DNA from 3 places in the Marinobacter liaoningensis genome. Region 3 is predicted to be linked to each of the others. Evidence: predicted binding sites of a transcription regulator. Region 3 holds the regulator's gene; each other region holds the start of a gene.
The links. The regulator sigma-54, encoded in region 3, starts transcription at its own class of promoters, with help from an activator protein. The targets are predictions, from matches to a motif close to ANTGGCATNNANNTTGCTNT.
Positions count from the first base shown of each region.

Region 1: KZO34_RS11760 (ammonium transporter) is a predicted target of sigma-54. The motif match lies at 1,230-1,249, and genes of this name have one in related genera.
Region 2: flhA (flagellar biosynthesis protein FlhA) is a predicted target of sigma-54. The motif match lies at 1,348-1,367, and genes of this name have one in related genera.

Region 1 covers NZ_JAHXKI010000002.1:2,063,330-2,066,608, reverse strand. Annotated here, with positions in the region: gene pomA (flagellar motor protein PomA) at 1-146, shown strand, start outside; gene KZO34_RS11765 (flagellar motor protein MotB) at 150-1,097, shown strand; gene KZO34_RS11760 (ammonium transporter) at 1,317-2,525, shown strand; gene KZO34_RS11755 (circularly permuted type 2 ATP-grasp protein) at 2,732-3,279, shown strand, end outside.
Region 2 covers NZ_JAHXKI010000002.1:262,482-265,760, forward strand. Annotated here, with positions in the region: gene flhA (flagellar biosynthesis protein FlhA) at 1-1,266, opposite strand, end outside; gene upp (uracil phosphoribosyltransferase) at 1,493-2,131, shown strand; gene KZO34_RS03495 (uracil-xanthine permease family protein) at 2,134-3,279, shown strand, end outside.
Region 3 covers NZ_JAHXKI010000002.1:429,151-432,429, forward strand. Annotated here, with positions in the region: gene lptB (LPS export ABC transporter ATP-binding protein) at 1-527, shown strand, start outside; gene KZO34_RS04255 (RNA polymerase factor sigma-54) at 682-2,214, shown strand; gene hpf (ribosome hibernation promoting factor) at 2,327-2,635, shown strand; gene ptsN (PTS IIA-like nitrogen regulatory protein PtsN) at 2,722-3,192, shown strand; gene rapZ (RNase adapter RapZ) at 3,221-3,279, shown strand, end outside.

The DNA of each region.
Region 1 (3,279 bases), 1.6 Mb from region 3:
AAGCGCGCATGCAGTCCCTGTACATTGACGCCCTGGTCGCCATTCAGGAGGGCACCAACCCCCGGGTGATCGAACAACTGCTGTCCAGTTACCTGCCGCCGAAAGAACGCAGCAAGGTCGGCGAACCGGAAACCGCGAACGGGTAGGCCATGGACGAGTTACCGGAAGAGGAAAAGCCGGGTATTCCCGCCTGGGTCGTGACATTTGCCGACCTGATGTCGCTGCTGATGTGTTTTTTCGTGCTGCTGCTGTCGTTTTCCGAAATCGACGCCCAGAAGTTCAAGCAGATCGCGGGCGAACTATCCAAGGCCTTTGGCGTCCAGCGTGACGTGCCAGCCCTGGAAATCCCCCAGGGCACCAGCCCGATTTTCGACAAGTTCTCGCCGGCGCCGCCGGAACCCACGGTGGTCAACGAGGTCCGGCAGACCACCACCGATGAACAACCGGAACTGCAGACCCTGACCAGCCCCATGGAGCAGGCCATTGAGGCCGCCATGCAGGAAGAGCTGGATGAGAGCACCGACCGGATCATGTCGGTACTCGACACGGCGATCCGTGATGGCCGCATCAACGTCGATCAGGACCAGCGTCGAATTGTTATCCGGGTGGAGGAGAAAGGTTCCTTCCCGTCCGGTTCGGCGGACCTGACCTGGGAGTTCGAAGGACTCCTGCTGGAGATGGCAGACGTACTCGCCGACATTCCGGGGGAACTGACCGTGGAGGGCCACACCGACAACGTGCCCATCCGCACCTCCCGCTTCTACAGCAACTGGGATCTGTCTGCGGCAAGGGCTGCCGCGGTGGCGAATGCGCTGCTGGCGACCGAAGAGGTTGACCCGACCCGGCTGGCCGTCAAGGGGCTGGCCGACACCGAACCCCGGGTTCCGAACTCGTCGACGGACAACCGCGCCAGGAACCGCCGCGTAGAGATCATCATTGATCTCTCCGGTCCTCTCCAGGAGCAGGAAATCGAACTGAGGGAGCTGATTGAATCGGAATCCGTCAGTTCGGACTCGGTGATTGATTTCGAGTCAGCCACCGGATCGCCCCGCAACAACACGCCCGCGCCAGCCGCCAGCGACGGCATCACCTGGTAATCCGGTCGAAACCGGCCAATACGGTGCATATTATTCGTTTTTGCACTGTATTGGTGCTATTTAGTCGCTAAGCGAGGGCGGTGACGCGCTCAAAGCCTCCCCAACCGATTATCGCAACTGATTTTGCATTGTTTTGGAACACCTCTTGCTTAAATGCACCTCGTCAATGCATACAAGGCCCGACAGAGGCTGACAACACACAATCAGGAGCGAAAACCCGTGGACATCACGAGTGCAGTACATACCCTGACCGAAAGCGCCAACACGCTGTTTATTCTCATCGGTGCCATCATGGTACTGGCCATGCACGCCGGCTTTGCCTTTCTTGAAGTGGGCACCGTGCGGCACAAGAACCAGGTCAACGCCCTGGTCAAGATCATGACCGATTTCGGCGTCTCCGCCGTCATGTACTTTTTCATCGGTTATTACGTTGCCTACGGCAGCCACTTCATGACCGGCGCCGCCGAGCTGACCGCCGGTAATGGCTATGAACTGGTCAAGTTTTTCTTCCTGATGACCTTCGCCGCCGCCATTCCGGCCATCGTCTCGGGCGGTATCGCCGAACGGGCCAAGTTCTACCCCATGCTGGTCGCTTCGGGGCTGATCGTCGCCTTCGTCTACCCCTTCTTCGAGGGCCTGATCTGGAACGGCAACTACGGCTTCCAGGGCTGGCTGGAGAACCAGTTTGGTGCATCGTTCCACGACTTCGCCGGTTCCGTTGTAGTGCACGCCGTGGGTGGCTGGATTGCCCTGGCCGCGGTCCTGCTGCTGGGCGCCCGTAACGGTCGCTACCGCAACGGTCGGGTGGTGGCGTTTGCCCCGTCCAATATCCCCTTCCTGGCGCTGGGCGCCTGGATCCTCACCGTGGGCTGGTTCGGCTTCAACGTCATGTCTGCGCAAACCCTTGATGGCATCAGCGGTCTGGTGGCCGTCAACAGCCTGATGGCCATGGTCGGCGGCATTCTGGTGTCCATGTTCCTGGGCCGGAAGGACCCGGGCTTCATCCACAACGGGCCACTGGCCGGCCTGGTAGCTGTCTGTGCAGGTTCCGACCTGATGCACCCGGTTGGTGCGCTGATCACCGGCGGCGTTGCCGGCGCCATCTTCGTTTACCTGTTCGAATGGGCTCAGGACAAAATCGAGCGGTTGGATGACGTTCTGGGTGTCTGGCCCCTGCACGGTGTCTGTGGGGTCTGGGGCGCCATCGCCTGTGGCATTTTCGGCCAGGAAAGCCTGGGTGGTCTGGGCGGCGTCAGCCTGATGTCCCAGATCATCGGATCCGTGGCCGGCGTTGCCATCGCGTTCATTGGCGGCCTGGTGGTGTACGGCGTGATCAACGCGATCTCCGGCCTGCGCCTGACCGAGGAAGAAGAGTTCAACGGCGCTGACGTCAGCATCCACCGCATTGGTGCCACTGCGGTCGAATAACCCGACCCGTTTGTGAAGCGTTTCGCAGCAGGCGACCATCCGGTCGCCTGCTTGCGTTTGATCGCCCGAATTGACAGAACCGCCCCCCTCTCCTTTCCTTAAAACAGGCACTTAAGAATAACCACAACGACTGGCCCACCTTTTGCTGCCTTTTACCTTACCAGGCGCCAACGCCACCGGCGCCGTTGAAGGAGATGAGCGCACCCATGCTGATTCAGACACCCGAGCAAGGCCTGTTTGACGAACTGTTCGATCAGAACAACAAGGTAAGGCCCCACTGCCGAATGCTCGAGCAGTGGTTGATCAATTCCGACGAAACCCTGATCACCGAAAAGCGACGGGAAGCCGATGTGCTGTTCCAGCGCCTGGGGATCACCTTCAACGTCTACGGCGAAGATCAGGGCGCCGACCGGCTGATCCCGTTCGACCTCATTCCACGGGTCATCTCCGCCAGTGACTGGCACAAGCTTCAGACTGGCCTGCGCCAGCGGGTGCATGCCCTCAATCGGTTCCTGTTCGACATCTACCACGAATACGATATCGTCAAGGCAGGCGTCATCAGCGCCGAACAGGTGTTTGCCAACCCCCAGTACCAACCCGGGATGCAGGCCCTGAAGCTGCCGCGCAACCTGTACTCGCACATTGCCGGGATCGACCTGATTCGCAACAACGACGGCGATTTCTACGTGCTGGAGGACAACCTGCGATGCCCCAGTGGGGTGTCCTACATGCTCGAGAATCGCCGAATGATGAT
Region 2 (3,279 bases), 170 kb from region 3:
ATCCTGCGACAGTTTCTTGCGCACCCCCTTGATCCGACTCAGAAGCTGGCCACCCTGCGACTTGTCTACCAGGGGAATCAGTCGGTACCCCACTTCCAGCCCGACGATGTCGACCGTGGCGACGTCGTCCCAACCCAGCTCCTTGGTCTCTCCCGGCGCGGGCAATTGCCGGCCCGGATCACCACCACTATCCCCGCCGGGGGGCAGATCCTGCCCCGTCGAGCGCGGCATGCCGGCGGCACCGCCCCGGCCCGGGAAGACACCATCTTCCTCGACCGTCTGACGATCATGTGTCCAGATGTACCAGGCCGCTGCCGCTGCGAGGCTGCCGAGACCCAGGAAGGCCACGTGGGGCATCCCCGGAATCAGGCCAAGAATGATCAGGATCGCGGCCGCAATGGCCAGCGCCTTGGGCGCACTGAACATCTGGCTGAGAATCTGGCCGCCCATGTCCTGGCTGGAGGTCACCCGGGTGACCATGATGGCCGCGGAGGTGGACAAGAGCAGTGAGGGAATCTGGGCAACCAGGCCGTCACCGATGGTGAGCAATGCGTAACGCTGCATGGCCAACCCGAAGGTCAGATCGTGCTGCAGCATGCCGATGGCGACGCCGCCAATAATATTGATGGCAAGAATCAACAGGCCGGCAACGGCATCGCCCTTAACGAATTTCGAGGCACCGTCCATGGAACCGTAGAAATCCGCTTCCTGAGCAATCTCTGAACGGCGATGTTTGGCCTCGTCCTGGTTAATCAAACCGGCGTTCAGGTCGGCGTCGATAGCCATCTGCTTGCCTGGCATGGCATCCAGGGTAAAGCGGGCGCTGACTTCGGAAACGCGGCCCGCGCCCTTGGTGACCACCAGGAAGTTGATGATCATCAGGATGGCAAATACCACGAGCCCCACCGCGTAGTTACCGCCGATCAGCACGGCACCGAAGGATTCAATCACCTTACCCGCCGCGTCGCCGCCTTCGTGACCTTCCAGCAGCACAATGCGGGTGGACGCCACGTTCAGGGCCAGTCGCAGGAGCGTCGCCACCAGCAGCACCGTCGGAAAGGAAGCAAACTCCATGGGGCGCATGGCGTAGACACACACCAGCAGGATGACAATGGACAGCGTAATATTGAAGGTGAAGAAGACGTCCAGCAGGAACGCAGGCATGGGCAGGATCATCATGCCCAACAGCCCCATCAACATGACCGGGATGCCCAGATTTCCCCGCGTCAGGGATTTGACGTTGTTAAGGACCAATGCTCTGTCCATGCCGGACTGCTCTCCGCTAGGCTGTGCCTGAAGGGGTTTCAGGGTCGAGAATCTGACGCCGCGGCGCCGTTTCGAGGTGGTATCGCAAGATCCGTACCACTCCTTATCCGATTTCCCCAGGCTTTCTCCCGGTGTCGCCTGACGTTGCTCCTCAGATACGGTATCCTTGCGCCATTTGAACGCGCTGCAAAAACCCCGACAGATAAACCAGACACACAGGTGACCCATGCCAATCCACGAGGTTAAACATCCCCTGATCCGACACAAACTCGGCCTGATGCGCCGGGCGGACATCAGCACCAAGAATTTTCGTGAACTGGCACAGGAGGTCGGTGCCCTGCTGACGTACGAAGCCACCAAGGATTTCAATCTGCAGGAAAAGACGATTGAAGGCTGGGCCGGGCCGGTTAACGTTGAACAAATCCATGGCAAGAAAATCACCATCGTCCCCATCCTGCGGGCCGGACTCGGCATGCTCGACGGCGTTCTGAGCCTGATCCCGGTGGCCCGCGTGAGCGTAGTCGGCCAGATTCGTAACGAAGAGACCCTGGAAGCCAGCACCTACCTGGAAAAGCTGGTTGGCGAACTGGATCAGCGTATGGCGCTGATCGTGGACCCGATGCTGGCCACCGGCGGCTCCATGATTTCCACCATCGACCTGCTGAAGAAAGCCGGCAGCACCGAAATCCGGGCGCTGGTACTGGTCGCGGCTCCCGAAGGCATCGAGAAGGTGCTCGAGAAACATCCGGATGTGTCTATTTACACCGCCTCGGTTGACGACCACCTGAACGATAAAGGCTATATCCTTCCGGGTCTTGGTGATGCCGGTGACAAGATTTTCGGAACCAAGCAGAAGGACGTATAACCATGCAGGACCACACCAACGATCCGGTCTGGAAACAGGCCATCGCCGGTTCGCAAATGCTGTTGGTCGCCTTCGGTGCCCTGGTGCTGATGCCCCTGATCACCGGACTGGACCCGAACGTCGCGTTGTTTACGGCCGGTCTCGGCACCATCATTTTTCACATTGTCACCGGTGGCCAGATCCCGATTTTCCTGGCCTCATCCTTTGCCTTCATTGCTCCGGTGATTGCCTCCAAGGGCAAGTTCGGCATGGAAGAGACACTCGGCGGCCTGATGGCGGCCGGCATTCTCTACATCTTCCTCAGCGGACTGGTTCGCCTGCGTGGCACCGGGTTTGTCCGCGCCCTGCTGCCTCCGGTAGTGATTGGCCCGGTCATCATGACCATTGGCCTGGGCCTTGCCCCGGTCGCCGTACACATGGCCTCCGGCCGTACCGGTGACGGCGCCACCCAGCTCATCCCATACGATACCGCCATCTGGATCGCGATGACTTCACTGGCCGTGACCATTGTCATGTCGGTCTGGGCGAAGGGCATTTTTCGCCTGATTCCGATCATGTTCGGGGTCATCACCGGCTACGTGCTTTCGGCCATTGCCGGCATTGTCGATACCACGCCGATCCAGGAAGCGGCCTGGCTGGCCATGCCAAACTTCGTCACCCCAGAATTCAGCTGGGGCGCCGTCCTGTTCATGATCCCGGTCGCCATCGCGCCGGCCATCGAACACATTGGTGATGTTCTGGCCATCGGCAACGTCACCCGCAAGAACTACCTCGAGAAGCCCGGCCTGCACCGCACGCTCCTCGGTGACGGCCTGGCAACCAGTGCAGCATCCCTGCTCGGTGGACCGCCCAACACCACCTACTCGGAAGTCACCGGTGCCGTCATGCTCACCAAGAACTTCAACCCCCGGGTGATGTGGTGGGCCGCGGTCGTCGCCATTGTGCTGGCGTTCGTCGGCAAATTCGGCGCAGCCCTGCAGACCATCCCGGTTCCGGTCATGGGCGGCATCCTGTGCCTGCTGTTCGGCTCCATTGCAGTGGTGGGACTCAACACCCTGATTCGTCATCAGGTTGATCTTTCCCAGTCCCGCAACCTGGTGATCGTGGGCGTCACCCTGGTGTTCGGTATTGGTGGCATGGTGCTGGGA
Region 3 (3,279 bases):
TTACACCGCTGCCCATGCATGGCCGGGCCCGGAAAGGAATTGGCTATCTGCCTCAGGAGGCTTCTGTGTTCCGGAAGCTGACAGTCCGGGACAACCTTATGGCGATCCTCGAAACCCGTAAGGGTATGAGTCGGGCTGACCGGGAAAGTCGCCTGGAAGAGCTGCTGGAAGAATTCCACATTACCCACATCCGCGACAGTGTAGGCATGGCGCTGTCAGGCGGTGAGCGCCGGCGCGTGGAAATAGCCCGGGCACTGGCCATGGAACCCGCTTTTATCCTGCTGGACGAACCCTTTGCCGGCGTTGACCCGATTTCGGTGAGCGATATCAAGCACATTATCCGTCACCTGCGGGACAAGGGCATCGGGGTACTGATTACGGACCACAATGTCCGGGAAACGCTGGACATCTGTGAGACGGCGTACATTGTATCGGGCGGCCACATCATTGCCTCTGGCAATTCGGAAACCATTCTTGCGAACCAGCAAGTAAAAGAGGTCTACCTCGGTAACGAATTCCGACTGTGATAACCGCTGCCCGATTGTGTTGATGAACCCGAGCAAGTAAACTCGGCAAAGAACTTGCTAGGGCATTTTTTGGTAACGGCAAGTAACCGGCATACAACAATTTTTTATTGAACTTAGGGTATTACAGCGCCTGATGAGTGACGGATCCTGAACCATGGTTATGAAAGCCTCCTTACAGTTAAAGCTGGGTCAGAGCCTGACCATGACGCCCCAGCTGCAACAGGCGATCCGGCTACTACAGCTATCCACCCTCGATCTTCAACAGGAAATCCAGCAGGCTCTGGAGTCCAACCCGATGCTGGAAACCTCGGAAGACGACGATCAGGCCGAAGCGGCGTCGAGTGACGACGAGCGCGGTCAGGAGGAGTCCGCAGCGGAAACGACGGCCGATTCCGGTACTGACGCCAATACCGACTGGGATGAATCGGAAAACGGACCAGACTGGGCCTCGGAAAACGAGATTCCCGATAACATCCCCGACGATCTTCCCGTCGACACCGCCTGGGACGACATCTATCAGTCAGCCCCTGCCCCGGCCGCCCGAAACGAAGACGAGAACGATCACGACTTCGAAACCCGCAACTCCCCGAGTGAAACCCTGCAGGATCACCTTGAATGGCAATTGAACCTGACGCCGCTGAGCGAACGGGATCAGGCCATTGCCCATGCCCTGATGGATGCAGTGAACGAGCGAGGCTACCTGACCAGCCCACTGGACGACATCCACGCAGGACTGCTGGATGAAACCGAGGAAGACCCACTGGAACTGGATGAAGTGGAGGCAGTCCTTCATCGCCTGCAGCATTTTGACCCGCCCGGTGTCTTTGCCCGGGACCTGCAGGAATGCCTGCTCATCCAGCTGAACCAGTTACCGCCCGAAACGCCCTGGCTTGCCCAGGCACGCCTTGTGATCACTCACTACATTAACCTGCTGGGCAACCGGGACTACGCCCAGTTATTGCGCCGAAGCCGACTCAAGGAAGATCAGCTGCGTGATGTTCTGGCCCTGATTACCGGGCTGAATCCGCGCCCGGGCGATGTGATTGACCGCGCCGAACCGGATTACGTCATTCCCGATGTCATCGTCCGCAAACACAACGGCAGATGGCGGGTTGAACTAAATCCTGAGATTGCACCACGCATCCGCGTCAATGCGAGCTATGCTTCTCTTATAAGACGGGCAGACAGCAGTGCTGATAACACCTACCTGAGGGATCAGCTGCAGGAAGCCAAATGGTTTATCAAGAGCCTGCAGAGCCGCAATGAAACCTTGCTGAAAGTGGCGACACGCATTGTCGAGCACCAACAGGGTTTTCTGGATCACGGCGAAGAGGCCATGAAGCCACTGATCCTCTCAGACATAGCGCAGGCGGTAGAAATGCACGAGTCGACAATTTCCCGGGTCACCACGCAGAAGTATATGCACACACCGCGGGGTATTTTCGAGCTGAAGTACTTTTTCTCGAGCCACGTCAGTACCGATGAAGGCGGCGAATGTTCATCAACAGCCATCCGTGCAATGATCAAGAAACTGATAGCGGCCGAGACACCGAAAAAGCCGTTGAGCGACAGCAAAATTGCGACCATGCTAGGGGAACAGGGTATCAAGGTGGCCCGTCGGACCGTCGCCAAATACCGGGAAGCGATGCATATTCCACCCTCTAACGAGAGAAAAAGACTGGTTTAGGGGCGCACTGTCGAAAACAGCGCTCCCCCGAGCCAAACTTTGCCGGCGCAGTGTGCGCCAGCCCTCAGGCCCGGCCCCGTTGGGACCGGCATGATGACAACAGGAGACGCCTATGCAACTCAACATTTCAGGCCATCACGTAGAACTGACTCCCGCACTCAAGGATTACGTCTCAGAAAAATTCGAGAAACTCGAGCGTCACTTTGACCATATCAGTAACTGCCAGGTTACCCTGCAGGTGGAAAAGGTGCGTCAGATGGCGGAAGCAACGTTGCACGTGGTTGGTGGTGATATTCACGCAAAGGCAGAAAACGAGGACATGTACGCAGCGATTGACGGGCTGATTGATAAGCTGGACCGCCAGATCCTCAAGCACAAGGAAAAGAATGTAGACCGGATGCACGGAAACGGCGCTCGTTAACCGACCGTTTTCATGCATGTCATCTCATCGCGCTGCGGCATGGATAACCTGCCGCAGCCTTTTTTTTACGGAAATGCAGTCGATTCATGAGCGACACATCCCTGACCATAGATAACATCCTTGCGCCGGAGCTGACTTTGTGCCGGATACCCGCCTCGAGCAAGAAACGGGTACTGGAATTCATTGCCGAACAGATTCACCGGCACGACGATTCTCTCAGCGAGACCCAGATCTTCAACAATCTGGTGTCCCGTGAGCGCCTCGGCAGCACCGGAATCGGCCAAGGCATTGCCATACCCCATTGCCGCCTGGAGGGACTGGACCATGTGGTGGGCGTTCTGATGACGCTCGAAGAGAGCATCGAGTTCGACGCCATTGATAACCAGCCCGTCGACCTCGTATTTGCCCTCGTTGTTCCCAAAGAGGCCACCAGTGAGCACCTGGAACTGCTCAGCCAGCTGGCGGAAAAGTTCAACGAACGGGTTTTCTGCGATGGACTTCGCCAGTGCGATGATGCCACCACGCTTTATGAACGCATGACCGCTGCAACTGAGTGACACCCAAGAGAGTGGAGACAGAGTGCCCATGAAACTGATCATCGTCAGCGGCAGATCCGGTTCCGGCAAGAGTACGGCACTCCATGT